DNA from 3 places in the Colwellia sp. SU-HH01217 genome. Region 1 is predicted to be linked to each of the others. Evidence: predicted binding sites of a transcription regulator. Region 1 holds the regulator's gene; each other region holds the start of a gene.
What was found. Region 1 encodes sigma-54, which starts transcription at its own class of promoters, with help from an activator protein. Its sites were predicted from a motif close to GTTGGCACGNNNNTNGNNT; they were not measured.

Region 1 (10,658 bases):
AACATACCGCTGCCGAGTGCTTCATTAACTTCTTGCAAGCGCTGTTGATTGATTTCTTCTGATATTTCTGGCATATATCAGCCTTAATTCATCTAAATTCTGGAAAGTAATGCTAAGTGAAAGGCTTACTCAATTTAACACAATAGATATAAGTTAATGGTTTAGGATGGTTGATTTAGTGTACTTGTAAGATTGCAATCAACGCTAATATTAACTTTTTACCCTGTTGGATAGTTAACGGTTTAAGTTTCACTTGATTTAGTAGGATAATGATAACGCTTGTTATTATTTATCGCCTTATAAGAGGTAAAGTTTATCGCAACTTTGTGTTTTTAGCAGCTTTTTTCTTATCATTGGCTCGATAAAAATAACAGATAGGATTATTCAGACTCGTCAAATTTGTTGGTAAATAATTGTGTGATACTGCTAAGGGCTGCTTGCGCATCTTCGCCTTGAGTAATTATTTTAACACTTTTTCCTTTTGCGCCAGCCAATAACATTAACGCCATTATACTACTGGCGTCTGCTTGTTTATTTTCTAATACTAGAGTTATTTTTGCTTGAAACTGCATACTCAATTGAGCAAGTTTTGTTGCTGCACGAGCATGTAGACCTAATTTATTGGTAATGATAACGTCACGTTCGAAGGTTTCCATAGTCTACGCTCTTTTTAAAGTCATAAGGTAATGTGAGCTGAATGCTCGAACTTATGGTAAATAATAATTAGCTACTCATCACTTCAATATCTCGATGGTGCGTCTGAATATCTTTACGCTCTTTTCTAAAGTTACTGGCTAACAACTCTGAAATGTAAACTGAACGATGTTTGCCACCTGTACAGCCAATGGCAATAGTTACATAGCTACGGTTATTGCGCTCTAAGTGAGGTAGCCAAGTCATCATAAAGCTGTTTATTTGCCAAATAAACTTAGTAATTATAGGCTGGCTAGCTAAAAAATCTTTTACAGGTTGATCTAACCCGGTCATGCCTTTGAGCTCTTTTTCCCAAAATGGATTAGGTAAAAAACGGGCATCAAAGACAAAATCTGCATCGATAGGGATGCCGTGTTTATAGCCAAATGACTCAAAAACTAAGACCATAGAACCTGACTTTTTACCTAACACACGCTCTCTTACTAAATCGGCAAGTTGATGCGGGCTTAATTCGCTGGTGTTGATGTATAAATCAGCGCGTGTTGATATGGGTTCTAATAATTTTTTTTCTAATGAAATGGCTTGATCAAGCGCGACATTTTGTTTAATTAACGGATGCAAGCGGCGTGTTTCACTAAAGCGCTTAATTAAATCATTATTATTGGCATCAAGATAAAGAATATTGAGCTCTACGGCATTGGGAAGATAATCAATGATTTCGGAAATATCATCAGGATCTTTTGGTAAATTCCGCACATCTAGACTGACGGCAACCGTTTCATAATCGTTAATAACCGTGTGAATAAGCGCAGGAAGTAAATTAACAGGAATATTATCAACGCAGTAATATCCTAAGTCTTCCAACACTCTAAGAGCCACTGACTTTCCTGAACCAGAGCGACCACTGACGATGATAAGTTTCATATTGTTACCTACAATTAAAAAGGGCGTAAAGGTTTATTAACTAACTGATTGTTTGGATAAAGTCGAAGAGTTGCTCGTTATCGCGGCATTTTCTTAATTGCTTACAGTTATTTTTATCACTAAAGAGTTGAGCGATGCTTTGCAGGGTACTTAAGTGTTCTTCACAACAATCCTCGGGAACAAAGAGTGCGATAAAAATATCGACTGGGCGATTATCTATGGCATCAAATTCAATAGGTTGTTCAGTGGTTATTAATACGGCCACTACTTTTTGGTCGCTTTGAATACGCCCGTGAGGGATCGCGATTCCATTACCAATGCCTGTGCTACCCATTCTTTCCCTGGTCATTAGGCTTTCAAGTAACTGGTGCTGATCTAAGCCGGAAATTTTATTAACCGCAATGGAGCAAACTTCTTCAAGAATACGTTTTTTACTATGGATACTCACTAAACAGTGGGTACAGTCTTTGGTTAGGATATCTTGCAACTTCATCATATATTTCTGCGGTTTATCAATATTCATTGGTACACCTTTTTAGTTACTGTCACTGGGTAGGATCAGCAAATAAAAAAGTGATTGTGAGCTTGTGCCAATCTAATGGTGATTGACTTTGCCTTTGTATTTTAAAATTTGTTTATCAAGTTTATCTATTAACAAGTCTATCGATTTATACATGTCTTCATTCGCTGATGAAGCAAAAACTTCACTACCTTTAAGGTGCAAGGTTGCCTCGGCACTTTGCTTGAGTTTTTCTACAGTGAGCACAATGTGGGCGTTATTGATTTGATCAAAATGACGCTCTAATTTAGAAAATTTGTTATTGACATACTCTCGTAGAGAACTCGTGATTTCAACATGGTGGCCAGTAAGATTAATTTGCATAAACGAGATCCTTATTAATTAAAAATTTCAAATAGTATTAAAGTAAACTTTTTCGTTGATTCGAAGGCGGAATAGTTAAAGATTCACGGTACTTAGCAATAGTTCTTCTAGCTACGTTGATCCCTTGATCTGCTAAAAGCTCTGCTATTTTGCTATCACTTAATGGTTTAGACGGTATTTCTGCGGCAATCAGCTTTTTAATTAAGGCTCTGATGGCCGTTGATGAACATTCGCCGCCATTTTCAGTGCTAACATGGCTAGAAAAGAAATATTTGAGTTCAAAAATTCCTCTAGGGGTATGCATATATTTTTGTGTGGTAACACGCGATATGGTTGATTCGTGCATATCAACAGCTTCGGCAATATCATTTAACACCATAGGGCGCATTGCTTCTGGCCCATGCTCAAAAAACCCTTGTTGCCGCTGCACGATACAGTTTGAGACTTTCAATAAGGTATCGTTGCGTTGCTCAAGTGACTTAATGAACCATTTAGCTTCTTGTAAGTTAGAACGAATAAATTGATTATCACTGGAAGATTTCATCGTCCGAGTTAATGCCGCATACTGCTGATTGATAGATAATTTAGGTGCGGTATCAGGATTGAGTTCAACCATCCAACGACCATTTTTCTTTTCTACAGAAACATCAGGAATGACATACTGATCATCACTTTTAATGACCGCATCGCCAGGACGAGGGTTAAGCGTTTGAATAAGACGAATAACTTCCCGAAGTTGATCTTCTTTTAACTTGGTTTTGCGCATTAGTTGGCGGTAATCACGGCTGCCAAGTAAGTCAATATGTTCACTGATAACTAATTTACACTCAGCTATCCAAGGTGTCGACGGTTCAAATTGGTTCAATTGAATCAATAAACAATCGGCAATTGAACGAGCAGCAACACCGATTGGGTCAAACATATTGATACGTTTCAATACCGCTTCAACTTCATCTAATTCGACATCCTCTTTGGCAATACTCTCAAGAATGTCTTCACAGCTTACGGTGAGGTATCCTGCATCATCAACAGCGTCAATTATTGCAGTTGCAATAGCTCTATCAGTGTCGCTAAAAGGAGTTAATTGCATTTGCCAATGTAAATGGTCTTGAATAGAGTCTTGAGTTTCACCTTGGTAGGTGTAATCTTCTGATGGTGCTGAGTTACTGACACCTGAGCTAGCTGTTCCTGCGCTATATGAATCATCCCAAGTTGTGTCCATATTTAACTCATCTGGAATGTCATTCTTTTCCATAGCTTCTGTTGTACTAATTTCATCGATAGTTGGGGTGGAGTCTTCACTACCGTCACTCGTTTTACTTTCATTAGCACTTGCAGAAGGGTTATGACCTTCTTCTATATGATCCGCTTTATTTTCGTTTGAAGCCGGTCCACTTTCATCCACTTCTAATAGTGGATTGCTTTCAAGCGCTTCTTGAATTTCTTGTTGGAGATCTAACGTTGATAACTGCAACAGCTTTATTGCTTGTTGCAGTTGTGGTGTCATGGTTAAATGTTGTCCAATACGGAGTTGTAATGTAGGGCGCATTTACCTTTATAAATTTCCTAGTTAGTTTAAATAAAGCATAGTTTACGTTATTGAGAAAAGGTGTCTTTTCTTAAAATAAATTTACTTATTTGTATTCCATCACTATAACGTGAATTGTTCACCTAGGTATACATCTCTTACGTGTTGATTCGCAAGTATTTGTTCTGCATTACCTTCGGCAATTAATTCACCATGACTTACAATATAAGCGTGTTCACAAACATCGAGAGTTTCTCTGACATTATGATCGGTAATAAGTATGCCAATACCACGCTCTTTTAAATGGATAATAATCTTTTTTATATCGCCTACTGAAATAGGATCAACACCTGCAAAAGGCTCATCTAGTAAGATAAACTTGGGATCGGCAGCTAATGCTCTTGCTATTTCTACCCGTCGGCGTTCACCACCAGATAAACTCATACCTAAATTATCTTTGATATGGCTGATATGAAACTCTTCTAATAAATGTGCGAGTTTTTCATCACGCTCAACCTCTGTTAGTTCTTTTCTAATTTGAAGTATCGCCATGATATTTTCGGTGACGGATAGTTTTCGAAAAATAGATGCTTCCTGAGGTAGATAGCCAATACCTTTGCGTGCTCTTTCATGCATCGGCGATAGAGTAACATCTTCATCGTTCAAGACAATGCTGCCACTGTCATTGGGAACTAAACCGACAATCATATAAAAAGACGTGGTTTTTCCTGCACCGTTTGGCCCTAATAACCCGACAATTTGGCCTGCTGCCACTTTTAAGCTGACATCCTTAACCACTAAACGTTTTTTGTAAGATTTAGCCAAACCATTGGCGATAAGTGTCGCAGTCATATACTAAGGAGTTACCTTTTTTTGAGGTTGTAATACGGTTGAGGTTTTCTCGTTTTGATTGCCAATGGCATCAAGTTTCTCGGTAAGAGTGTTATAAGTAATTTGGCTACCTTTAACTTCACTACCCGCTTGTTGAAGCAGGGCATTCCCCGAGATAACTAATGAATGTATTGCCGGTTCATAGGTAATCTCGTCTGCTTGGAGTGATATTTTACTACCATCAGCTAGGGTTTGCTCGAACCTTGCTGGGTTTCCTTTGGCAACATAAACTTCTTCATCAACTTTTGCTTGATAAATTTTAACTGAATCGGCTTTAATCGTTAAAGTACCTTGCTGAATAACAACGTCGCCAATATAGCTGGCAATTTTATTTTTCAAGTCACCAGCCTGACGATCCGCAGAAATCATAATTTCTTGTTCAAAATCTGGCTTTTCATTTGCCGAAATTACGAAAGTTGTCATCGCCGAGCTAAGCAAAAGTATACTAGCTGTTATCTTTTTTAAAAGTAGTTTTGTCATGTTCAGTTAGTGTCATCTGGGTTGTGTTTATATCAATAATTAGTCCGGTGCCATACATAGTAAAATTTTTGCCATAGACAATCACTTTTTGGTTGGAGCTAATAATATTAGTTGTTAAGTCGAGCTCTAAAGTTTTACCATGAACTTCTTGTATTAAAAAGTCTTTCTCTGTGCTGGTAATTCTTATGGTATTTTTTAAGACTACTCTATTGTTATTATATAGTGTCGCTTCTTTTGCACTAACTTGCCATGGTGAACCTGATTTTTTTGGATATAAGGTATAGTTAGGTAGTTCAAAATGGGTAAACTCTAATTCAGTATAGTGCTCCATGCGATCTGCTTCAATTTCGTGGGACAAGGTGCCCTCGGGATTATAAATCGCACTTTTTAACGACTCAGCAATAAAGTCTGGTGCTAAATCGCTGTCGATAGCATCTGTTGGTTTTTTATTGGCATTACGCCATTCAGTTAACCCGTAAAGGCACGCACCTAATAAAAATATGACTATAGCCCATCTGGACAGTAGACTCATACACTTGCACCTTTAGCGTCGGCTAATGTGCCTTGGGCAAGCATTATCATGTCACAAACTTCTCTAACTGCACCGAAACCGCCACGAATAAAGGTGATGTGATCAGCGTGTTTTAACACACTTGGGTGAGCGTCCATAACGGCAATTCCTAAACCTACGGCTTGTATACAAGCGAGATCTGGTACATCATCACCAATATAAGCAATTTCATTTAATTGGATATTTTGTTGTATGGCTAGAGCTTTAAGTGCAGGGAGTTTATCCTCTTCACCTTGAATAATATGATGGACATTAAGTGCTTGCATACGATTAGAGACAATTTTTGATTTTCTACCGGTAATAATCGCGATATCAACACCACTTGCGCCTAATGCTTTTATGCCAAAGCCATCTTTGGTATGAAAGGCCTTAAGTTCTTCACCGTCATTACCTAAGTAAATACGACCATCGGAGAATACGCCATCGACATCACACACGAGTAACTTTATTTGTTGGGATTTTTTTAAAATCTCAGGGTTAACAAAACCGTAAAGGGTATTACTACTTGATGAAGGGGCCATTATAAAACTCCTGATTTTAATAAGTCGTGCATATTCATCGCTCCGACAGGAATATTGTGTTCATCAACAATAATTAAGCCGTTAATTTTTTTATCTTCCATAATCTTTAAGGCTTGTGCAGCTAACATATCAGAATTTGCAGTCGTTGGGGAAGTTGTCATAACTGAAGTAATTAAGTCTTGATGAATATCGACTTTAGCATCGAGTATTCTTCGCAAATCACCGTCAGTAAACAGGCCGAGTAATTGATTGTTATCGTCAATAATGCCTGTCATACCTAAACCTTTTAACGACATTTCAACTAAAGCATCTTTAATGAGCGCGTTTTTAGAGACGAGCGGTAAGCGTTCTCCAACATGCATAATGTCATTTAATCGTAATAATAACTGTTGACCTAAACTGCCGCCGGGGTGAGAAAGAGCAAAGTCATTTGCAGTGAAGCCTCGGGCATTAAGTAAAGCTACAGCTAACGCATCACCCATAACTAAAGTGGCTGTAGTGCTTGACGTAGGAGCTAATCCTAAAGGACAAGCTTCTTGAGATACTTTTATACAAATATGAGTATCAGCAAGTTTAGCGAGTGTCGAAGCAGAATTTCCTGTCATAGATATAAGTTTAGCACCGATACGCTTAATAACAGGAATGATTGCTAGTACTTCACCTGTTTCGCCTGAGTTTGATATGGTTAATACAACATCGTCGCTGGTGATCATACCTAAATCTCCATGACTAGCTTCGCCCGGGTGTACAAAAAAAGCAGGTGTACCTGTGCTGGCTAAAGTGGCGGCAATTTTTCCACCAATATGTCCAGATTTACCCATACCAATAACAATTACGCGGCCTTTACAGTTAAACATTAACTGACAGGCGAGCTCAAAGTTATCGTCAATATACTGTAATAACTCGTTAATTGATTGCTGCTCAATTTCAATGACTTGAGTGGCGAGAGCTTTAAAATTTTTCATAGGGGTACTTATTGATATCAATTATTTAACTAAACAAAAGTGCTTGGTAGCCAAAGAAGCTTAAAAATAACAGCCCACCTTTGACACGTGTCATCCTAAAAGCGCCTGATTTACGACTAAAACATAATATAAAAAGTAATAAGGTCAGTGCAATCATAACCGGGACGTCTCGAGTTATGGCTTCAGGATTTACCGGACCAGGAGCGATTAACCCGGCAAAAGGTAATACTGCAAGAATATTAAAAATATTAGACCCAACTACATTACCTAATGCTAAATCATCTTCTTTTTTCAATACACTCGCCACACTTGCTGCTAGCTCTGGTAAGCTAGTACCCAATGCAACAATTGTTAAACCAATGACTAAGTCACTAATACCAAAATTTCTAGCAATAAACACCGCAGATTCTACTAAATAATGCGAACTCAATATTAACAATCCCATGCCAACGACCAGCCAAAAGATAGATTTTATTGTCGTAGTTCCTTCAGGTAACTCTTGTTCAGCCTCTAAAACCATAGGATCTTGTGGGCCATTATTTTTTCTTTGAATAATTGATTTAATTAACAGTGTCGCGATAAAAGCAAAGAAACCTATCATTAAAATTAAGCCTTCGCCAAAGGTAAAGATATTGTCGGATAACATCCAATAAGTCACTATGGTTAATAATAGTACGAAAGGCAATTCTTGTTTGATAATAGATGAAGAGACAACGATAGGTTTAATCAGCACTGTTAAGCCTAGTACTAAAGCAATATTGGTAATATTAGAGCCGATAGCATTACCAATTGCGGTATCAGGACTGCCTTGTAAAGAAGCGGAAGCTGCAACCATCATTTCTGGTGCAGAAGACCCCATTGCGACTATGGTCAAGCCAATAATCATAGGAGAAACACCAATGTTTCTTGCTAAAGATGAAGCCCCAATAACAAATTTGTCCGCACTCCAGACTAATACGACAAGAGCAATTAATAAAATTAAAACCTGAATAACCATTCATCCTCCATTATTTATATCTAAGCTGAATTGATTGAGGTAATACAACCGACAAAGATATCATGGCTAAATTGTCCCTTGTTGTAAGGCAAAACAAAAGTAATATTCGTCAATGAAGGCAAAAAAAACGCACCTTTTTATTTTTGAGCCAGTTTTTAGATAAAAGGATGCTAAAAATGGTCAGATTTTCAACAGTAGATCTCTTAAAAATAAGTAAAAGTGGGGGCTGTTATCGTGACATAGCTTAATGTAAAATAGGAATTCACAATTTTTTTACATTCTCTTACAATACTTTATCCATATTAGCGTTATATTATCGCTATTCGACATTATTTTTAATGAACAATTTCGTCTGCTAGGTTACTATTCGCGGACTTAAATAATTACATTGAGTTTGTCGTTTTACTTATTTATTAGGAAATCATGTCTGAAACTTTAGTTGAGATTAAAAACATCACGTTTAAAAGGGAAGAACGTGTTATTTATGATGACATTAGTTTGTCGATCCCTAAAGGTAAAGTCACGGCAATTATGGGGCCAAGCGGCATAGGTAAGACGACCTTACTTCGATTAATTGGCGGACAGCTAAAACCAGAGCAGGGCCAAATTCTGTTTGATGGTCAAGACATACCACAACTTTCTCGAAAATCTCTTTATCAAACGCGCAAGCGTATGAGTATGCTCTTTCAAAGTGGTGCACTGTTTTCTGAAATGTCTGTTTTTGACAACATTGCTTTTCCAATACGTGAGCATAGCCAACTTGATGAGAAAATTATTGAAAAAATTGTCTTAATGAAACTCGAAGCCGTAGGTTTACGTGGCGCTCGAGATTTATTCCCAAGTGAACTTTCCGGAGGTATGGCGCGAAGGGTTGCACTTGCTCGTGCAATAGCACTTGATCCAGAACTTATACTTTATGACGAACCTTTTGCGGGGCAAGATCCAATTTCGATGGGAGTTATTGTTCGATTAATTCGCTCATTAAGCGATGCGTTAGGTTTAACGTCGTTAGTTGTATCTCATGATGTCCCAGAAGTCATGAGTATTGCTGATTATATTTATATTATCGCAGAGCAAAAAATTATTGGTCATGGCACTCCAGAACAAATTTTACAAGCTTCATCGCCGCTCGTTCAACAGTTCGTAAAAGGTGAGGCTGATGGCCCCGTACCATTTCATTTTAATGCGCCTGATTATCAAAAAGAGCTACTTAATACTACGAATAAAGGGATCAGGTAATGGACGCAATTATTTCCCGATTGGAAGGATTAGGAAGAAAAACCCTTGCACTAATTAGTGGTCTAGGGCGAGCTGTCATTTTATTAACGTCAGCAATTTTTCACCTTCCTAATCCTAAAAAAGGTTTTCCTTTATTAATTCAGCAGCTTTATGCGGTTGGTTGGCTCTCATTAGTTATTATCGTTGTTTCGGGGACTTTTATTGGTATGGTGTTGGCCTTACAAGGCTACACTATCCTTGTCGGGTATGGCGCTGAAGCAAGTTTAGGTCCTATGGTTGCTCTGTCTTTATTAAGAGAGCTGGGGCCTGTAGTTGCAGCATTGCTGTTTGCTGGTCGAGCAGGATCTGCACTTACTGCTGAGATTGGATTAATGAAAGCCACTGAGCAGTTATCTAGTTTAGAAATGATGGCCATTGATCCTTTGCGTAGAGTAATAGCACCTCGTTTTTGGGCTGGGTTTATCAGTTTGCCTTTGTTAGCCGCTATTTTTTCAATGGTAGGAATATTAGGCGCACACCTTGTAGGTGTTGATTGGCTTGGTGTTGATAGCGGAACCTTTTGGTCGGTAATGCAAGACCAAGTAGATTTTCAGAAAGATATTTTAAATGGTATTATCAAAAGCGTGGTATTTGCTTTTGTTATTACTTGGATTGCTGTTTATAAAGGCTATGACTGTAACCCGACCTCTGAGGGGATTAGTCGGGCGACTACTTCAACAGTAGTGCAGTCGTCATTGTTAGTTTTAGGTTTAGATTTTATCCTAACTGCGTTAATGTTTGCGCGGTAATTTTAAAGGTTTGGTGAAAGACATGATGTCTAAAAAAGTAGAGTTATTGGTAGGAGTATTTGTGGCATTCGGTATTGCCGCATTATTAATGTTGTCATTAAAAGTGGCCAATAGCGGTATTTCAGGGAATAGTGATACTTACGTATTAAAAGCTAAATTTGACAATATTGGTGGCTTAAAAGTACGTTCACCGATTAAAGTCGGGGGAGTAGTTGTT
Region 2 (10,658 bases), on a different contig from region 1:
TTTTACTTGTATCAGGAGAGAATAATGAAGGTTTCTCAATGAAGTATATTAGTGAAAAATAGTTAGCAATAATTTTATTAGTACAGTGTTTTTCCTCATTTATTGCATACCTCCTGATTGCATAAGGAAGTATGATGGCTTGTATGACTTATTTATTCATTATCTTTATTATTTAGCCTTATTATTGAATTCTGAGTTGCTCTGAGGTGTTAAGTTTGTGCTGTTAGTGTTGTTTTTGGTTAGGTGTAAGAACAAACCCAGTGAAGTCAGCAATATTGCAGTACTTGATATTATTGCAACAGGGTAATAAAGGTTGCCCGCCAACTCTAATTGGCTATATTTTATGACCATAATTAAACCTTCTATCGACAAGGCTATACAAACCGTACCAATAAATCGCGGTATTGTTCTTCTCAAGCTTTCAATAACATCTTCTGTTTCTACATGATTGGAATACTCTTGATTAATTACTAAAGCCAGCTCGAAAACGGCGAGTGCAATTATGCTTGTATTAATACTACTTAAGAAAATTTGCATTATATCCACGCCATCGATAATGCCATGAACAATAGTGTTGCATAGTGAAAATATAATCGCGGCAGCCAAACTAAAAAATATAAAAGTAAAAACTTTGGCAAATAATGGTTTGATAGTTTTTGTGGTAATTGACGGTGTGGCTGAGGGCATGAGAGTTTCCTGGTTTGTAAACTGGAGCAATAATATTTATCGCTAAAAAGATGTTGTATTGATTGGGATAACCCTTTTAAAACAAGAGTGATAAATAAAATGGTTAGCAATTGTGCTAACCATTTTATAGTCAATACTCATGATTTATATGAGTTGAATTTGAGAAAATCGCCGTTAATTGGTGATACTCAAAATTGAAAAACTAACAATCAGTATCTTCAGCATCTAAATCCTTTTTTGCGTCTTCACAAGCATCTTCAATCGCATTTCCTGTGTCAGTTGCGACTTCTTTTACTTTATCTTTAGCATCATTAGCAGCGTCTTTGACTTTGTCAGTAGCATCTTCTGCGGCATCTTTGGTGTTAGAGATTGCTTGATCAATTTTTTCACCTGTTTCTTCAGCTTTTTCATCACTACAAGCACTTAAACCAAGTAGTGTACTAAGCGCAACTGTTAATATTATTGATTTTTTATTCATGTTCATAATAATTTTCCTTAAATAATTATATGGCTAAGCTTTTGGAGCTTTTCCTCGTAATGCATTGGCTATTAATGAGATAACTAGTAATACAACAAAGACAAAAAATAAAATTTTAGCGATTCCTGTTGCTGCACCTGCAATTCCACCAAAACCAAAAATAGCAGCGATAATTGCGATAACTAAAAAAGTGAATGCCCAACTTAACATTAGATTTCTCCTTTATTTTTTTGAATTACATTAGTTATTAAGCGAGAGTTGTGCCAAAAGGTTAAGTGGTTGTTATTAATAGTGAAACTTAGGTTTATGTGTTGCGGTGTGAAAAATAGATATTAATTAGTGGGTAAAATATACAGGGTGTTATGTAGTACTTGCATGGTTATTATCTTTAGTTAATAAACAATTGTTGCAACATTGCAGAATTAATTGGCTTAAGTAGGGCGCTATCTGCACCATAGCGATTTAATTCTTCTTTTGATACATCGTTACCGCTAACGATGGTAATGGTAGCGGTTGGGATTTTACTTTTAATCGCCGCACTAAGCTCTAGACCATTACCGTCAGGTAAATTCATGTCAATTAACATATGCTGCCAATTAGCATCTGTTTCAATTAACTCTTTTGCGTGTTTGATGTTGTGGGCAATTGTTACTTGTTTTCCTAAGGTGTTAAGCAATAAAGCGGTAATTTTTGCTGCGTCTACGTCATCTTCAACTAATAATACTTGTTGAGGTGTTTTTTCTGGTGCTTTTTTTTGGGGGGGCTTAGCAGCTGATGTGTTTAATTCTAAGTGCGCTTTAATTTTTTGATGTAATTCTTCTTTGTCTATGGGCTTGGCCACGACATCGCTAAAGCCTAAATCGTAAAGCTCTTGTGCCACACCTTTCATCGTTGCAGCAGTTATAGCGAATACGGGGGTTGTAATGTTTATTGTGTTTAGTTTTGACATAGCGCGTTTGCCATCAAGCACAGGCATATGAATGTCCATTAGCACTAAATCAAATGGCGCTTGAGTTTCAATATGTGACACAATGGTAGAGATAGCTTGTTGGCCATTTTTTGCATAACTAACATCCAAGCCGAACGATCGACAGGTAAAACCTAGTAATTTTCGAATGTCGTCGTTATCGTCAACAACGAGCACTTTTCCTGTAATTTTACTCAATAGCTCAGTGGTAGATGGGTAGTTATCAGAATCAAACGTTAACGTTTTTCGCTCGGTATTAGCAATTTTTCCCGGATCAATACACACGATAAATTGGCTGCCCCGTTCAAGTGTTGATTCAACTGAGATATTGCCTCCCATATGATTTAACAACTCACTACATATAGATAAGCCAAGACCAACACCTTCCTCGTTGCGCGAAACTATGTCTTGTACTTGTTCAAAGGGTTTGAATATTGTGGGTAATAATTCACTCGGGATCCCTATGCCAGTATCTGTAATTGAGAAATACAAACGCAGACCGTCATTTGTTTCATCAAGCCATAACGCAATATGCACAGAGCCTTTGTGGGTAAACTTTATTGCATTATGAATAATATTAATAAGTATTTGGCGCAACCTTAATGGATCAGCAATAATTTTAGTGGGTAACGCTGATTTGGCTGTTAAGCGTAAATTAATCCCTTTTTCTTGAGCAGACATCAACATTAATGTGTAAATATCAGAAATAAAATTTTCAAGAGAAATGGTGGTGGTATTTAATTCGAATTTACCTGCTGAAATTTTAGATAAATCCAAAACGTTATTGAGCAGCCCTAATAAATGCTTACCATTATTGAATATGGTGGACAATTCGCCTTTTATCGCTTGGTTGTTAGAGTCGCTTAGTAGTAATTCTGTATAACCTAAAATTGAAGTTAATGGGGTACGTAGTTCGTGACTTAAGTGGGCTAAAAACTTATCTTTAGAGCGGCTTTTTGTTTCTGCTTTAATTCGTTCAAGGCGTTCATTTTCAATATCTTTTCTTGCTAGAGCATAACGAATGGCGCGGTTAAATCTGGCACTATCGAGATCAGATTTTACTAAATAATCAACAGCACCTGCATCGAGTGCGCTGTTATCTAGCTCGCTGTCTATTTGTCCGGTGAGCATAATGATTGGTACAGAACAGCCATTTTCACTGGTTTGCTTTAGTACCGCTAAACCATTGAGTCCACCTAGCTGATAATCGAGTAAACAAATATCATGGTTGTTTTTTTGCAATAATTCCATCGCTTGACTGGGATTATCGACCCAGTCAATATCAAACTGATGGTTAGGCATTTGCTCAAGGTAATCGCAGGTTAGAATGTAATCATCTTCGTCATCTTCTACTAATAAAAGACGTTTTTTGTTCGTTAGTTTAGGCATAATTAGCTTAGACATTGTAAACTTAAATCCTGTGCACGCATACTTGCTCTCGTTTTATAAGGTCATTAAATTATTAATTAGTTAAGCGTTTGTTCATGGTGCGGCGGTAGTTCAACAAATTCAACCCAATATTTACCCAATGCCTTCATTAAATCCACTAAGCCTTCAAAGTTCACGGGTTTAGTAATATAAGAAGCAGCACCGAGCTCGTAGCCTTTTACCATATCTTCTTCTTGCTTTGATGTAGTTAAAATAACAACAGGAATGCTTCTAAGTTGTGGGTTGGCTTTTATTTCTTTTAACGCTTCACGACCGTCTTTACGCGGCATATTTAAATCCAATAAAATAAGACCAGGTCGAGGTGCGCTGGCTTTATCTTCAAATTTTCCTTGGTGAGTTAAGAAGTCTAATAACTCGACACCATCTTCAACAAAATAAAGTTCATTGATAACGCGACTTTCAGTGAGTGCATCTTGAGCAAGTAGCCGATCATCTTCATCATCGTCGGCCATTAAAATGACAATAGGTGTGCTTTTTTTCATGGGTAAGTTCCTAAAAATTTATGTTTTATGTTACTGGGGGCTCATAATCGTGAGGTATGCGCACCGTAAATGTTGTTCCTTGCTGTACTTTGCTTTTAACTTCTATTGTGCCGCCATGACGTTCTACAATACGTCGGCAGACAGCTAAACCAATACCTGTACCCTTATAAGCTGTTCGGGCATGCAGACGCTGAAAAGGAATGAATATTTTTTCGTCAAAGCTTTGTTCAAAGCCGATACCGTTATCGCTAATGTTAATAATATGCCATAACGTTTCTGTATTTAACGTGCTATCAAAAACAGATTCGTTAACATGGCTTATCGTTATTTGAGGGGCAATAGATTCTTGTCTAAATTTAATCGAGTTACTGAGTAGGTTTAAAAATAACTGACTAAGCTGGCTGATATCCCCATTAATTTCAGGTAAATCGTGATAGTTAATCACAGCTGCGCTTTCTTCTATCGCCACTTCAAGATCGCCAATTACCTCATCAACAACTTGTGTTAACGAGACAGATAAAAACTTTTTCCCGCGGGTGTTAATGCGTGAATACTCTAGTAAGTCGTTAATTAAATTAGACATTCTTTCTGCGGCATTTCGCATACGCTCAATAAAATCTAAGCCGCGTTCGTCGATAACATCGGAGTAACTTGTCGATAACCTATCACCAAATGCTCTTATTTTACGTAAAGGCTCTTGTAAATCGTGTGAGGCGACAAATGCAAAATCTTCTAATTCACGATTACTACGGGCTAACTCCTCTGAGTAAATGGTTAATTCTTGGGTGCGTATATTAACTTTTTCGGCTAATTCCTCATTACTAACTTCTAGTGATTGGCGATAAAAAAATTCAGACTTAGTGTTTAAGTAAACAAGCACGCCTATACCAACAAGTAACAAAAAACTAGTAATTGAAGAGATACTAAAGGTAAGTTTTGCTTCTTTCTCGGTGGCGGCCAATTGGGAATATAATTTATTGCGATATAGAATTTCACTACTTTTTATACGATAAAATAGGCTTGCCATTTCTTTATATAAACTTCGTCCTCGGCCCGTTAGTACAACATTTAACGCTAATTTCTCTTTGTCGGCTAATGCAAGGTCTACAGTTGAGCTAAGTTCAATCATTTTCATTTCAGCTAATTTAGCCAACTCTTTAATATTTTCTTCTTGATTAGCAATATCAGATTGTAAAGTCTGTACTAATTTAAGTTGTTCAATTACCTGACCAATCGCATTTTGATAAGGTTGTAAATAATCTTCTTTTTGGGTGAGTAAATAACCACGCTGTCCAGTTTCAGCTGCTAGCACTAAATTATGTAACTTATCTATACTAAGAATTATTTCACCCGTATTGGTGATACCTTTTTGAGTAATTGATAAATCATCTATCGTTTTTAACGCGAGTATTACATTTATAACGATAACACCTATCACAATAGAAAATATTAAGCCCCACGATATTTTTTTGTTTTCTAGTAGCCGCTCAATGTAGCTCATAATGGAAGATCACCTTAACTGCAATTATTGTACGTTTTAGTTAGACGCTTTAGACAGCTGTTCAAGTGTTTGACTGCATTCTTGGCAGGAGTTTATTATTTTATTCGCTGCTTCTAACGCTTTTTCAATTGGCATGTCATTTTCTAATACTAATTTTATCAGCTCTGCCTGCATAGAAATTCTATTTAGTGGGCCCCTAGCATCATGAATGAGTTGATTCACATTGTTGGGGCTCGTTTTATTCTCTTCTGGTTTATTTTCTTCTGGATTGTTACTCATGAGGAATGACTCCAAGCGTTATTTATTCTTCAAAATCTGAGTATGCATGTAAGCGGTTATATAAGGTTTTTATGCTTATGCCTAACATTTTTGCTGCAAGCGACTTATTTCCTTCAACTTCTTCTAAGGTTACTTTAATTAACTCCCGTTCAACATCTTCAATTGTGCGGCCTGCGCTTAAGCTATGTTGTTTTTCAGAAATTGATGAGAAGGGCGAGCGAAAGTTCTTAGGTAGCTCTATGTGGGTGCTGTCGATATCCGTTAGATCTGACATAATAAACGCACGATGAATTGTGTGTCGTAACTCCCTAATATTGCCGGGCCAATCGTAATCGGTTAATCGTTGAATTTGCGCTGCACTCCATTGACAGTTTTGCTGATATTCCTGGTTTAACTCTTCAAGAAATGCCGCTGCTAATAATGGAATATCTGTTTTTCGATCACGTAGTGGTGGAATAGCAATAGGGAATACAGCTAATCTAAAGTAAATATCTTCTCTTAATACTTTATCTTGAGCTATTTCTTCAACAGAACGGTTGGTCGCTGAAATTACTCGACAATTTACAGCTATTTCTTTTGTCCCGCCAAGAGGCGTTATCCGGTTGCTTTCTAATACTCTTAGAAGGTTGGGTTGCATGTCAATAGGCATTTCGGTTATCTCATCGAGAAATAATGTGCCGTCACCTGCTCGTAAAAATACGCCATCCTTTTTTTCTATTGCACCAGTAAATGCGCCTTTTTCATGACCAAATAATTCGCTGGCAATTAGATCTTTTGCAAGTGCGCCACAATTTGTGGCGACTAATTGTGTATCGCTATTGTTTTTTTGATTACTTTCGTTATGAACTGCCTGTGCGACTAGCTCTTTACCGACACCACTTTCGCCTAAAATCATAACGTTTGCTTGGGTTAAAGCAACTCGAGAGATCATTTTATAAACCTCTTGCATTGCTTCAGACTCTCCAATTAAGCAGCCAAAATGTTTTTTAGGCAGATTTTTGGATGATTTCTTTGATGTTTTTGAACTTGTTTGTGGTGTTAAGGCTTGTTCTAGATCTTCTCGTTGTAGCGGCTTAGCCAAATAATTTACTTTAGGCCCACACAAGCCTGTTAATACTCCTTTAACTAAAGGATGGCCTGTAATTAATGTGATAAATGGGGAATGATTTGATTTTTCGATATGGTCAATTAAATGTAATCCGCTGCCATCGGGTAGCATAAAATCTAAGAGTATGTGATCAAAGCTATTATTTTCTAGCCATTCGTAAGCTTCCTGTAAACAACTTGCCGTACAAATTTCATGGCCTAAAAATTCAATAATATGGCAAGCCACTTCGGTAAATTCTGTATCATCATCCACTAATAATATTTTTAACACGTTAATACTTGAGCCTCTAAGACATTTTATGACTCCATAAGCTAACATATTGTAAGGGTTGAGTCTTTATACTTGTTTGCTCTTTTAAAGTCGACTCAAGAATGGTAAGTACAAGTGAAACGGTTGAGTGTAAAAAATAGCAGTTAAACTTCATTAATTAAGAGTTTATCAACGCTTACAAAATGTGAAGGGAGAAAAGTTTTATTAAAGTATTTAACCGCTTTATATTGGTTTTCTAATGTTTTTAATTTGTGGCCAAGCCTAGACTCGGCATCCATAAACTCATCACCATTGCCATTTCTAACTTCTTGTTTTGTTTTTATGTATGCTTGAATAATGTCCGCACATTTTACAAATTCTGATTCTAAAGAGGGGGTTGGTCGTATGATTGCGTCAAATGCAGCTTGTAGCTCATCAGGAATATCGCTGATTATTTTTTCTTGAACAGCAGATTTAATTTCTTCGTAAGCGGCTTTCATTCCTGGCGTTGCATTTTTGGCGATAGTATTGAGATCGCCAGATAAAAGAGGCTCTTCACTTTCATGTACTTGGCAAATAGCTAAACAGTGATAGGGATCAATTTCATTATTATCAAAGACATGTTTTTCTATCAGCGCCAAAGTTAGCGCGATAGTGTTTGATTCGTATACATGTTCAGCAACATTCTCTGTTTCAGTTTTTCTCATCAAAGGCCATCGCTGTAAATACCTCATTCTGTTTAGTCTAGCGGTTAGGCGTGAAGTTGCTGTACTCATGATGATCCCTTTATTTATGGTCGATAGGCACTATTAAAATAATGTTACTGTTTGTATGTGTTGAAAAATGTTTTAAGCCTTTCTAGCGCGGTACGAAGTTCATCAACGTGTGGTAAAAAAACTAAACGAAAATAATTATTCTCTTGAATATTAAACGCTCTGCCATGGGCTAAAAGTATTTTTTCTTGTTTAAGTAAGTCTAAAATCATCTTTTCATCATCTTTGATATTGAATTTTTCTTTATCGACTTTTACAAATAAATACAATGCTCCCATTGCAGGGTTACAAGATAAACCATCAATTTCGTTGATCATTTGATGGGCTAGGTTGCGCTGTTTAATTAATCTGCCATCACCTTTAATTAACTCATTAATACTTTGGTAGCCGCCAAGTGCTGTTTGTATTGCATGTTGCGAAGGTACGTTAGCACACATCCTCATTGATGAAAGTAGGGTTAACCCTTCGATGTAGTCTTCAGCATGTATTTTAGGGCCTGTAATTACCATCCAGCCGGCACGAAAACCTGCGATACGATAGTTTTTTGATAAACCACCAAAAGTAATAACAAGAACATCGTTAGCTAATCTTGCTGTAGGGATATGTTTGGCTTCATCAAATAAAATTTTGTCGTATATTTCATCACTATAAATAATGAGTTGATGTTTTCTCGCTAAGGCAATAATTTCAAGTAATACTTCTTCAGAATAAACTGCGCCTGTTGGGTTATTCGGATTAATTAATACTAACCCTTTAGTTTTACTCGTTATTTTACTTTCAATATCTTTAACATCTGGAAACCAGTTATTTGACTCGTCACAACAATAGTGGACGGGCTTACCACCAGAAAGAGATACCGCAGCCGTCCATAATGGGTAATCTGGTGCGGGGATTAATACTTCATCGTCGTTGTCTAATAGGGCTTGCATTGCCATAACAATAAGCTCGCTTACACCATTACCAATGTAAACATCGGCAACACGTACATCTTTTATTTGCTGTTGCTGAAAATATTGCATTACTGCGACGCGAGCTGAATAGATACCTTGTGATTCACTGTAGCCTTGAGAGTTGGGTAAGTGGTGAATTACATCTTTTAAAATATCATCAGGGGCTTCAAAACCAAAAGGGGCAGGGTTACCAATATTGAGTTTTAGAATTTTGTGTCCTTCGTCTTCTAGACGGCGGGCTTCAACAGCAATTTGTCCTCTAAGATCGTAACAAACGTTGTCGAGTTTTGGTGATTTTTTAATGCGTTTCATGGTGCCTAATTCTCAGTATGTGTATAGCTTTGCGATTCAACTCCATTGTTGCCAATATTTTCCGGTATTGAAACAGTTTCTTGCAAATTTTTTAATGTAATTTATTTATAAAAAGCTATTCTGGTTATTAGTAGGTTAATTACGTAGAAAGTCTGAGGTGTTTATGGCGTTACCTTTAATTATTGCAGGGGCCGCAGCATTGTCTGCCTTAGCTGTGAATGGCTTAAACGGGGATCGTAGATCTCAGCAAAAATATCGCCGCAAGTTAATGAGGCCGCAAACGCTTGACGACTTTAATGAATACCAATCAAGCGTGGCGATATACCCAAGTGATTTTTTAGACTCATCGCGAACTGTTGAACCTGAAATAGGCGCTATTGTTTGTTGTGGTATAGGTGGTGTGCTAGATCACACTGGCATATGGATAGGTGATAATTTAATTGTAGAGCTTGGCGGTAACGGGTTAATTAAAGCAGTTTCTAGCGAGCGCTTCATTCGTGAACGCTCTGGTAAGCAAATATTTATTGCGTGCGATTCTACAGGGGCGCCTTTAGTTAATGAAGCGGCAGCGTTATTGGCAACTCAGCAGATTTATCAATATCGTGACTATCATATGATAAACAACAATTGCCACCACTTTATTTGGCAATGCTTTAAACCTAATGACCATTCGTTAACGACTTTTAAATCGTTAAATGATCGACTAGCCAAGTATTTCAATCGTGTGATTTATTGGGATGTATGTCAAATAATAAACTTTACCAGCGAGCTCGGTAAGCGTTTGAAGTCATTCTCTAGAAATAGAAAATAATAATCTATAAAAAAATACTCTTCCAATAAATTATTACTGGAAGAGTATTAAATGATGTGTAAATTTTTAGAGTTTTAAGAAAATAAGCTCATAATGTCGTCAATTGCCATCATAGATTTTTCACCCGTTATACGGTTTTTAACTTCAACTTCTTGATTGTCTAGATTACGTTCACCAATAATAAGCAAATAGGGAGTGCCGATTAATTCGTGATCGGCAAACATCACGCCTGGACGCTCTTTTCTGTCATCAAATAATACTTCAATACCAGCAGCTTTAAGTTGGTCATACATATTTTCGGCGGTTTCTTTAACACGTACTGATTTAGCCATGTTCATTGGCACTATTGCCACTTGAAATGGGGCAATCGCAGAAGGCCATTTTATGCCATATTTATCGTGATTTTGCTCAATAGAAGCGGCCACAATACGTGAAACACCAATGCCGTAACAGCCCATGGTTAGTATTTGGTTTTTACCAGCTTCTGTTAACACGCCACACTTCATTGCTTGGGCATATTTATCGCCTAGTTGGAAAATATGACCGACCTCAATACCACGTTTGATAATAATATTGCCATTACCACAAGGGCTTGGATCGCCTTCAACTACA
Region 3 (10,658 bases), on a different contig from region 1:
GCTTATCTAAAAGGTCATTAGGTTTACCTGCTTGATTAAGGTTTTGGCTGTGTAAAATGGTTTCATTAATTTTGGCAAGTTCAACAGAAATCTCAGATATTTTACTGGCCATTTGCTCTATTTCGCCATTAACTGCTTTTTCTAATTGATCAAAGTTATTAGTTAACGCTCTAAAGTCACTACTAACAATATTTGCTTGGTTAAGCGCAATATTACGTAATCCTAAATCACTAGGATTATCAGCAATACCGTTGACCGCCTGATAAAACAAATCAACCGATGAACCAATAGCATCTCCAGAGAAAGCCATAATATTATTCAGTTGAGTTAAATCTAGATGAATAGAGTCTGCACTCGACAAATTAGACTGATTAAGTAATTGTTCTTTATAAGAAAACTGATCGTAAATGCGGGTGATATCTTGAATATAAGTGCCTGAACCAACATAATTTCCACCTGATACTATGCCAAGCGATGCATTTTGTTCTGCACGCTGACGGTTATAGCCTTCAGTATTCACATTGGCAATGTTATGACCAGTAGTGGCAAGTTGTTGCTGTGCAGATAATAATCCGCTAACACCTGTCTGGTATAAATTTACTGACATCTCTTAACTCCCAAAATCACTAAAATAAGGCGATACGCTCATTATTTTTAGTTTTGATTTACTAAGCCTGAGACTGTGCGAAGTGTTGCCATAATTTTATTGGCATAATTTGGATCGGTCGCATAGCCTGCTTTTTGTAAACCTTGCAGGAATTGTTCCACATTACCGATATTTTTAAGTGCCGACTGATAACGCTCCCCTGACGAGAGAAAGTCGACATAATCATTAACACTTTCTTTAATCGATTGATAACTTCTAAAAGGAGCCGATCGTTTCACTAACGCCCCTTGTTCAAACTCTAAGGTGTCTTTAGTTATTTTGTCACCCTGCCAACGGCTGTCAGCCTTGATATTAAAGAGGTTATGAGAGCTACCACCTTGCTCTGATTGTATTATTTTTTGTCCCCAACCTGTTTCAAGAGCGGCTTGAGCAATAACAACTTCAAAAGGAATACCAATTTTTTGCTCTACCATTTTTGCTGGTTCGGTGAGTGCAGTTACAAAATCTTTAGGTTGCTCAAAAATAAGCGGAGTTACCGACGCTGTTTGCTCTGTATGTGATTGACGATAATTTGACGCAAGTTGAGCATCATCTTTTGTTAAAACATTAACAACATTTGGTGGTGTTTGGTTTTGTGAATGACCTTGAGGGTTACTTTGAGAATAATTTTCATTTGGCGATAAAGCATTTAACTGTGCTTGTTTATCTAATGCAAATTGTTTTGCCAGTGCTTTTTGCTCTTCAATATTTCCATCACTTCTAAGCACACTGTTGGGCATAAAATTATCATCGCCACCTAACTGTCGAACAATAAGATCGGATAAGCCTAATGAACCATTACTAGAAAGCTCCATGGCCATTTGTTGATCATGCATATCTCGGTAGAATTTAGTGGATTCAGAATTAAACGGGCTATCAGACTCTAAAACTTCTTGTGCTTTACGCATGCTTTTAAGCAACATTTGCATAAAAATCGCTTCAAATTGTTGAGCGGCCTCTTTTAATGCGGCTTTTTTCTCAATGTCAGTTCCAGATTTCGCATCTAACCGAATGTTATTTAAACCATTAAGTTCGAGAAAGTTTCTTGATTCAGCTAAACGATTATCCATAGTATTAATTGTTGGTCATTAAATAATGATCAACTCACCTCGTAAAGCGCCTGCTTGATCTAATGCTTCTAGTATCGCCATTACATCACCAGGCCCTGCCCCCACTTCATTGATAGCTCGCACTAAAGTGTCTAGCGTCACACCAGGATTAAAAACGAACATACGCGAATCATTTTCACTAACATTAATAGAAGATTGTGTTGTTTGTACTGTTTCACCATCAGCAAAAGCATTCGGTTGAGAGACATCTTGTATTTCATTAATAGTAACGGTAATACCACCATGAGTAATAGCTGCAGGTAATAAACGTACGTTAGAGCCAATAACAATTGTGCCAGTTCGAGAATTAACAATAATTCTGGCTGCAGGAGAAGAAGGTTCAAATTCAAGGTTTTCTAATACTGATAAAAAGCTGACACGATCAGCTATATCTCTTGGCGCAGTAACTTCTACTGAAGTGGCGTCAATCGCTCGAGCTGAACCTTCGATAAAGTCGTTTATGGCATCAGATAAATTTTGCGCTGTTGTAAAATCAGAGCGACGAAGATTAAAGGTGATATGATCGCCTGTTGAAAAGGGTGATAATACTTCACGCTCAACCATCGCACCATTTGCAATACGCCCAACTGTAGGGGTATTAACGAGCACTTGAGAGCCATCGAGCCCTTCAGCTCCTAAGCCACTTACCACTAAGCTACCTTGAGCAACCGCGTAAGCATTACCATCTAAACCCATTAAAATTGTTTGAATTAATGTGCCGCCTCTTAAGCTTTTTGCACTGCCCATAGACGATACGGTAACATCTACAGTTTGTCCGGGCTTGGCAAACGCAGACAATTCAGCATGAACAGCAACGGCCGCTACGTTTTTGATTTTAGGCTTTAAATTATCAGGCATTGTAATGCCAAAATTACTTAACATAGTTTTAAAGCTTTGTTCAGTAAATGGGCTTTGCTCACCTGTTCCTGCTAAACCAACAACTAAACCATAGCCAATTAGTTGATTAGAGCGCACTCCAGCAACATCAGCTAAATCTTTAATACGCTGAGCATTAACTGACGATGTTGTCATTATCAACAACAAAATAGTGAATTTTATTACAGCTTTCATATCAATACCTACTTATCGCTAAACACTTACTTTAATAAATCGACAAAAGACGATTTATAATGGCCACCATTTGCCATTGAAAAACTGCGTTAACCAACCTTGTTCATTTGCATCAGCAAAAGTTCCAGTTCCAGCATATTGAATACGCGCATTGGCCACTTTAGTTGAAACAATCGTGTTGTTAGAGCTAATGTCTTTTGAACGGATAATGCCCGTTAAACGAATGTATTCATCGCCTTTGTTTAAGGTGATCCACTTCTCGCCACGAATCATTAAATTACCATTGGGCAATACACGTAAAACATGCACTGAAATATTGCCGTTTAAGCTATTACCTTGGTTAGATTTAGAATCACCTTTAAAGTCATTATCTTGAGAGACGCCAAACTGAATAGAGTCACCATTAATTGTCACTGGCGCACCACCTAATCCAGAAATAGCGCCCATTGAAGCCGTGTTCTCTTTGGTAATTTCAGTTTTCGCATTTTTATTCGCTTGAGTGCTCTCACTTAAAATGACAGAAATAATATCGCCTACACGATGAGCCTTTGAATCTGAATAAATATTGTTAATATAATTGGCTTTAAACAATGAGCCCGATGGAATAACCGAGTCCTCTTCCATTTCAGGGAGAATGGGAGCGAAATCAGGATCATTTGGTAAAACCTTCGACTCTTCAATAGCAGCACAACCACTGGCTAGCACTGCAATAAGAAAAATAAACAATGATTGCTTCATCATAGGCTCCTTAAATTAAAGTTGCTGATTGATATAACTCAACATTTGATCAACCGCTGAAATTACTTTTGAATTCATTTCATAAACACGTTGACTTTCAATCAAATTAACCAGTTCTTCGGTAGTATTTACGTTAGAGGTTTCTAGCGCCCCTTGAACAATCATGCCGTAACCTTCAAGACCTGGTATGCCTTCTTGAGGGTCACCACTAACCGCTGTTTCGATATATAAATTTTGACCAACAGGTTGTAAACCTGTTGGGTTGATAAAGTTGATTAAGTTGATTTGACCAATCACGGCATTTTCAGCTTCACCTTGTAATCGCACTGATACTTCACCATCTTGAGATACAATAATTTGTGTCGCATCTTGAGGGACTGTAATTTGTGGCTCTAAAGGGTAACCAGCACCTGGCGTTACTAAATTACCTTCTTCATCCATGGTAAATTGGCCATTTCGACTGTAAGCCGAGCTACCATCAGGTAAAAGTATTTCAAAAAAACCTTCACCTTGAACCATTAAATCCAAAGAGTTATCTGTAGTTAGCATATCTCCTTGGGTATGAATTTTTTGTGTCGCTACAACTTTTGTACCCGCACCAAGCATTAAACCAGAAGGCATTTCAGTATCTTGTGCTGAACGACCACCGGGTTGATTAATTGTTTGATAGAGTAAATCTTCAAAAACAGCTCGACTCTTTTTAAAACCAACGGTACTCGCATTCGCCAAATTATTTGAAATAACCGCTATGTCTTTATTTTGAGCATCTAAACCTGTTTTACTAATCCATAAAGCAGCATTCATAAATCACCTCAATACCTTTATTTATTGTCTATATTTATTTACTTTATCTGTACTTTAACTAACACTAAAAAGCACGTAACAAAGAAGCAGCACTCTTATCAACTTCTTCTGCAGTAGCCATAAGCTTAAGTTGCATTTCAAATTGTCTTTGTAGAGCGATCATGTCGGTCATTTCAGATACCGCGCTAACGTTACTCGATTCAAGGGTACCGTTTTGCATTCTGACGTTTATATCCGCGCCGGCTTCTTGCCCATCTTTACGCCTAAATAAACCGTCGTTGCCTTTTTCCATTAACCGTACATCAGGATTGACTAATTTAATCCTTGCCACTTCTTCTTGGGCTGTTGCAGGAGCGCCTAACGGCTGAACCATTACAGTTCCATCTTTAGCTATTTCAATATTTTGAACTGGCAGTGGTAAAAAAATAGGACCGGCTTCGCCAATGATCAACTCACCTTCGTTAGTCTCTAAAGCGCCGTTTTCACTTAACCGTAAATGACCACTTCGTGTGTAAGCTTCATTACCATCAGCCGCTTGAACAGAAAACCAACCTTCACCAGTTATCGCAACATCTAAGTCGCGTCCAGTGGTGAGTAATGCGCCACTGTCAAAGTTTTGGCTCGCTCGCTCAGTCATTGAAAAAACCCGTGTAGGCATGCCATCGCCGAAAGCTTGCATTGCTCTAGCTTGGGCTAAATCAGCCTTAAAGCCTGTTGTTTTGGCATTAGCTAAGTTGTTGGCTGTCACTGATAAGGCGTGCATATTTTGTTTTGCACCGCTCATCGCAACATAAAGCATCTTATCCATGGTCATATCCAAAAATTAAAATCGTTATAAAGATATTTGCAATAACAATGCCAGAAAGGGAATTTGTTCACTTTAGTTAGAGGGACCACCGCGAGATGACGCATAACCAGACAAAAAATAAAAAAGTAGAAAGTGATAATTCGAAAAACAATAAAGCTAAAATAAAAAACGCCGAACATAAGTTCAGCGTTTTATCGTAAACAACACGACTATTATCTAATCTGTAAAATCGTTTGGTTTAATTGATTATCCACTTCAAGTGCTCTTGAGTTAGCTTGGAAGTTTCGTTGTGCCGAAATTAAATCAATCAACTCTGTGGTTAAGTTAACATTGGCTTGCTCTAGCGCAGAAGAGTTAACAGTACCAAATGTACCTGTACCACCTTCACCTGCAAGGGCTTCACCTGAAAGGATACTTTCTTTCCAGCCAGTATTCCCAACTTGTGTTAATCCTTGCTCGTTAGCAAAATTCACTAACGCGATACGCGCTAATGGTTGAGAAGTACCATTACTGTAGGTTGCTCTTACTAAACCATCTTTACCAATATCAATGCCTGTTAAACGCCCTACTGCTAAACCGTCTTGATTTAATGCCGTTACTTCAAAGTTTGACGCAAATTGAGTGGGTTCATTAGGGTTTGGTATTAAAGGATCTAAGTTAAAATCAATTTTTATCGTTTGCGTTGGATCCGCGCCATTCGATAAAATAGTTGCCCCTAGAGGTATAGTAATTATACCACCATCAGCCAATGCTGGTAATTGTGAAATAAAATCACCTGAACTATTAAACTCTAAACGCGCACCAATAACACCTGTTGGCGCCAATGGCCCTGAAACAGCTCCACCTACGCGATTATCTGCAGCTGCAGCACCAGGAGTTTCCTCTTCTAAGTCAATAACTTGACCATCAACAGCTGCAAATACCATCCATTCATTCGCATTATCAGGTCCTGGTGGTGGTGTTGCATCATCTTTAACAAAGAAGTAAGTCATAATATGACTATCTCCTAACGAGTCAAAAATAGTGACTGAGGTAGAATGATTAAATGTTAGTGGATCATCAGGGTCAAAATTACCTGGTGCATTTGAAATATAAGCATCACCTGCCGGAAGGTTCATTCGAATGTCGACTTCACTAGTAGGAGTTGGTGCACCCGATGCAGTAGGAATACGAATGGGTTCAGCAGTACTTAAACTTACTGATGCTGACGAACCATCAGGGTTAACAGGAAAGCCTAGTAAATGCCCACCTTGCGAGTTAACCACAAAGTTGTCTGAATTTAGTTTAAATTGCCCTGCACGTGTGTAAGATTTTTCTAGGCTACCTAGCTCAGGAACGGTGGCAAAAAAGCCATTCCCGGTAATCGCCAAATCAAGCGCATTGTTAGTAAACTGAATACTACCTTGTGAAAACTGCTGAGCAACATCAGAGGTTAGTACCCCGTCACCTACTTTGGTTGAACCAGAAGCCAATAACGAGGCAGCATATACATCAACAAATTCTGCGCGTGACTCTTTAAAGCCGACCGTATTAACGTTGGCGATATTATTTGACGTAACGTCAAGATCTTTTTGAGCTGCGTTTAATCCGCTCAATGCTATATTAAATGACATATTGACACCTCATTTTGAAAAACTTTTTAAAACTACTCACTAACTAAATAATGAATAACTGACACTAATTAACTCAAACTACCCTTGGGCAACTTCAACAACATCGCTTAGCGCCATGTTACTACCACCATTAAGGTTTAAAACTATACTGCCGCCAGCTCCCGCTAACGTAACACTTTCTACATTTCGGTATGTCATGGCTTGTAATTCAGATGCTTCACCATCGACTAAACCTGCAATTCTAAAACGGTATGCACCTTCAGGTGCTGGTTCACCATCAGCAGCTTGACCATCCCAATTAAAAACAAAACCTCCAGCAGGAATATTCCCCACAGGAACAGTTTGAATAATTTCACCCGCGATGTTCTCAACGTAAATGTTGACATTACTTGCAGGGCTTTCTGTTACCACTTTACCTTTAACGCTTTCGCCTTCACTCATACCAAAAACATTATCGTTAACTAACACACTTCGACCAACAAGGGAGGACGCTTGTAAAGCTTGGCTTGATGACATGGAATCGGCAAAACTACCAAATTGTTTGTTAAGCTCAGCTACACCATCTGTAGTTGAAAATGCCGTCATCTGTGAGATCATTTCGTTATTATCCACAGGCTTTGTAGGATCTTGGTTGGCCAACTCTTGAGTTAGCAAAGCAAAGAAATCAGCTTGTGTTAACATGCCATTGCTGCCTTCCTCGGCAACTTTGTATTCTTCGTTTTGCCAACGAATACCATCTAATGGATTAGTATTGCTTACAGTAGTCATTTCTTGCTCCTACAATTTGACGATATTGCTGTGTTCACATTGTTCATTAATAAAGCTTACCTAATTGCTTTTACTTAAAGCTATTTACCTAACAGTAGAGTTTTATTCAGCATATTTTTAGCTGACTCAGCTAGTTGCACATTGGTTTGATAAGAGCGTGAAGCTGAAATCATATTGGTCATTTCTTCAATTGCGTTAACGTTAGGCTTATAGATATACCCGTCTTTATCAGCCATGGGATGCTCGGGCGAATACTCAACGTTAAGTGGTTTGTTACTTTCAACAATCCCTAATACATCAACACCTACCGAAGTCTCACTTTGCCCTGCGGCAGCTTTTTGCATAGCAGCGGCAAAAACTGGATGCCTCGCTCTATAGGCTTCGTCAACACTACTGCTAACACTATCGGCATTAGCAATGTTACTTGCGGTAGTGTTTAAACGCATAGACTGTGCGCTCATACCACTAGCTGTAATATCAAATACGTTAAATAGACTCATTATTGTCCCGTCCCAGTAATTGCTTTTTTCAAGGATTTAACCTTGCCATTAAGAAATTGAATGCTTGCTTGATACTCTAATGAATTAGTTAGATACAAGTTTCGTTCCAACTGCATATCCACTGTGTTTCCATCTCCGGTATCTGCTTGATCTGGCACTCTAAAATCAATATTGTTATTTGATTGCGTACGTACATCGAAATGTTTTTCATGGGTACGCTTCATACCCGACTGTTGATGTTGGCTAGCTTCAGCAAGTGCCTTTTGAAAATCCATCCCGCGCGCTTTATAGCCGGGCGTATCAGCATTGGCAATATTACTAGCGATAATCTCAGCACGTTTTGCGCGCACTTCGATACCAGCAGGATGTAAAGCAAATGCTTTTTCAAAACTAATAGCCATAATAAGCACTCCATCAATAGTGTTTCTAAATTTAGTAAAAACACTATTCAATATTTATGCCAAGCTAACTGTCAAAATTATGTAAGAGAGTAGGAAGGGAAAGAAATTAAGTAAAGTTTATGCCTTTTGATAAACAATACCGGGGTTGCAACGCAACATGTTAAAATCTTGGCTTAGGCCTGAAAGTGATTCAGAAGCGCCTAAAAACAAGTAGCCATTTGGGTTGAGTACTCCTTGAATTTGAGAAATTATTTGAGACTTAATTTCTGGGGCAAAATAAATTAATACATTACGGCAAAAAACAATATCAAAACGCCCCATTAAACTATAACTGTTAAGCAGATTAAGCGGTCGAAAGCTCACCATACTTTTAACATGATCTTTCACTTTTAGCATGCCGTTATCACCGTTTTCAAAAAACTGCCTTTTACGCTCAGCTGAAAGCCCTCGAGCTAAAGCTAAACTGTCATAATGACCATATTTACAATGCTCCAACATCGTTGTTGAAATGTCAGTACCAACTACCTGTACCCCCCCAGGAAAAGCGCCAGGATTTTTTTGTTGGTACTCTAAAATTGTCATAGCGATTGAATAAGGCTCTTGCCCAGATGAGCTTGCCGCCGACCAAATTTTAACAGGTGTGCGTCGACCAACAAAATCAGGCAACAGCCTGTTACTCAAAAGTTGAAAGGGATAATCGTCACGAAACCATAACGTTTCGTTCGTAGTCATGGCGTCTATAACTGCCGCTCGAAGTTGACGCTCACTTGGTAATAAAGTGCGCGCGACTAACTCACTTAATGACACAAGACTGAACTTAGCCATTAAAGGGGCTAGCCGGCTTTTCACCAAGTACTGTTTATTTTCACCGAGCACAATACCACATTGCTGCTCTAGAAAAGCTCTAAATTGATGATAGCTTTTATCATCAAGCTCACGTGCAGACACTATATTCCACTCACTTTAGTCAGGTAACTTCATTACTTAATTTATATTTACAAACACTAATACTAGGTTTTAGTTATTCATCAGAATCCATTTTCAACCATTTTTTAACTGCTGTGGCTAATTCGTCAGGATGAAACTTAGGGATAAAGTCATTGGCTCCCACTTTTTCAACCATCGCATTATTAAAAACACCACTTAAAGAAGTATGTAAAATAATAGGCATATCTCGCATTCGTTCATTTGCTTTAACTTCAGCTGTTAAGGTGTAACCATCCATCTCAGGCATTTCAATATCAGAAATAAGTAAGGCGACTTTATCACTAATACCGTTTTCACATGTTGCTTCAATCGCTTGTAATTGATCTAACGCATCTTGACCATTTTTAGCCAATATCATATTAATACCCAATGGCGTTAAAGCACGCTTTACTTGATTTCGAGCAACGGTTGAGTCATCAGCGATCATCACTAACTTATCACCTAAATCACTACCTACACTTTCATCAGCAACGTTTTCGCTTAATTCAGTAGAAACAGGGCTTATTTCATTAAGAATTTTTTCGACATCTAAAATAGACACCATTTCATTTTCAATTTCTGTAACAGCGGTTAAGTAACTCGATTTACCCGCACCTTCTGGAGGCGGCATTATATCTTTCCAGCTTAGGGTGACTATGCGCTCAACTCCAGCTACTAAAAACCCCTGCACACTACGGTTATATTCAGCAATAATAATAAAGCTGTCGGTCATGTCGGTTATAGGAGACCCCCCTGTAGCTTTACTTAAGTCGATAACCGAAATAGTTTGACCACGTATGTGCGCTATCCCTTTAATGTATTTATCTTGCTTGGGAAGTGAAGTTAATTTGGGGCATTGTAAAACCTCTCTCACTTTAAAGACGTTAATACCATAACGCTGACGACCAACTAACTTAAATAGCAAGAGCTCAAGTCTATTTTGTCCCACCATTTGGGTGCGTTGATTTACGGAGTCTAGAATACCTGCCATATAAACCTCGTTGTAGACTGCACAGATTATAATACATCGGCACAGTTCTTGATTATAAAAGTAAGAGTATCGTAAGTGTCTTTTTTTTGACACTTAGATTTATATAATTAAACGTACTCTCATTAGCTTAGCTTACGCCTATATTAAAGCATAGACGAGTATTCAAATTTACCTAAAATAGATTGTGAAAAATATGAGCAATATTAAGATTTTTATAACATTTTTAACAATAACTCTAGTATT

Region 2: AC27G3_RS06660 (DUF1328 domain-containing protein) is a predicted target of sigma-54. The motif match lies at 1,415-1,433, and genes of this name have one in related genera.
Region 3: flgB (flagellar basal body rod protein FlgB) is a predicted target of sigma-54. The motif match lies at 8,504-8,522, and genes of this name have one in related genera.

The regions. Positions count from the first base shown of each region.
Region 1 covers NZ_BAAJLX010000001.1:367,927-378,584, reverse strand. The annotation lists gene mgtE (magnesium transporter) at 1-74, opposite strand, end outside; gene AC27G3_RS01625 (HPr family phosphocarrier protein) at 381-656, opposite strand; gene rapZ (RNase adapter RapZ) at 724-1,578, opposite strand; gene ptsN (PTS IIA-like nitrogen regulatory protein PtsN) at 1,619-2,101, opposite strand; gene hpf (ribosome hibernation-promoting factor, HPF/YfiA family) at 2,174-2,461, opposite strand; gene AC27G3_RS01605 (RNA polymerase factor sigma-54) at 2,499-4,010, opposite strand; gene lptB (LPS export ABC transporter ATP-binding protein) at 4,113-4,841, opposite strand; gene lptA (lipopolysaccharide transport periplasmic protein LptA) at 4,845-5,303, opposite strand; gene lptC (LPS export ABC transporter periplasmic protein LptC) at 5,326-5,892, opposite strand; gene kdsC (3-deoxy-manno-octulosonate-8-phosphatase KdsC) at 5,889-6,452, opposite strand; gene AC27G3_RS01580 (KpsF/GutQ family sugar-phosphate isomerase) at 6,452-7,417, opposite strand; gene AC27G3_RS01575 (calcium/sodium antiporter) at 7,443-8,414, opposite strand; gene mlaF (phospholipid ABC transporter ATP-binding protein MlaF) at 8,838-9,653, shown strand; gene mlaE (lipid asymmetry maintenance ABC transporter permease subunit MlaE) at 9,653-10,441, shown strand; gene mlaD (outer membrane lipid asymmetry maintenance protein MlaD) at 10,464-10,658, shown strand, end outside.
Region 2 covers NZ_BAAJLX010000003.1:347,604-358,261, reverse strand. The annotation lists gene AC27G3_RS06670 (hypothetical protein) at 169-687, opposite strand; gene AC27G3_RS06665 (YtxH domain-containing protein) at 890-1,171, opposite strand; gene AC27G3_RS06660 (DUF1328 domain-containing protein) at 1,199-1,375, opposite strand; gene AC27G3_RS06655 (hybrid sensor histidine kinase/response regulator) at 1,554-3,536, opposite strand; gene AC27G3_RS06650 (response regulator) at 3,599-4,063, opposite strand; gene AC27G3_RS06645 (sensor histidine kinase) at 4,089-5,564, opposite strand; gene AC27G3_RS06640 (histidine kinase) at 5,601-5,843, opposite strand; gene AC27G3_RS06635 (sigma-54-dependent transcriptional regulator) at 5,866-7,221, opposite strand; gene yfbR (5'-deoxynucleotidase) at 7,365-7,976, opposite strand; gene AC27G3_RS06625 (pyridoxal phosphate-dependent aminotransferase) at 8,021-9,235, opposite strand; gene AC27G3_RS06620 (hypothetical protein) at 9,399-10,046, shown strand; gene AC27G3_RS06615 (proline--tRNA ligase) at 10,121-10,658, opposite strand, start outside.
Region 3 covers NZ_BAAJLX010000002.1:179,802-190,459, forward strand. The annotation lists gene flgK (flagellar hook-associated protein FlgK) at 1-607, opposite strand, end outside; gene flgJ (flagellar assembly peptidoglycan hydrolase FlgJ) at 655-1,716, opposite strand; gene AC27G3_RS03950 (flagellar basal body P-ring protein FlgI) at 1,735-2,826, opposite strand; gene flgH (flagellar basal body L-ring protein FlgH) at 2,881-3,564, opposite strand; gene flgG (flagellar basal-body rod protein FlgG) at 3,580-4,368, opposite strand; gene flgF (flagellar basal-body rod protein FlgF) at 4,433-5,176, opposite strand; gene flgE (flagellar hook protein FlgE) at 5,389-6,789, opposite strand; gene AC27G3_RS03975 (flagellar hook assembly protein FlgD) at 6,868-7,557, opposite strand; gene flgC (flagellar basal body rod protein FlgC) at 7,638-8,057, opposite strand; gene flgB (flagellar basal body rod protein FlgB) at 8,057-8,458, opposite strand; gene AC27G3_RS03990 (CheR family methyltransferase) at 8,576-9,406, opposite strand; gene AC27G3_RS03995 (chemotaxis protein) at 9,480-10,415, opposite strand; gene flgA (flagellar basal body P-ring formation chaperone FlgA) at 10,609-10,658, shown strand, end outside.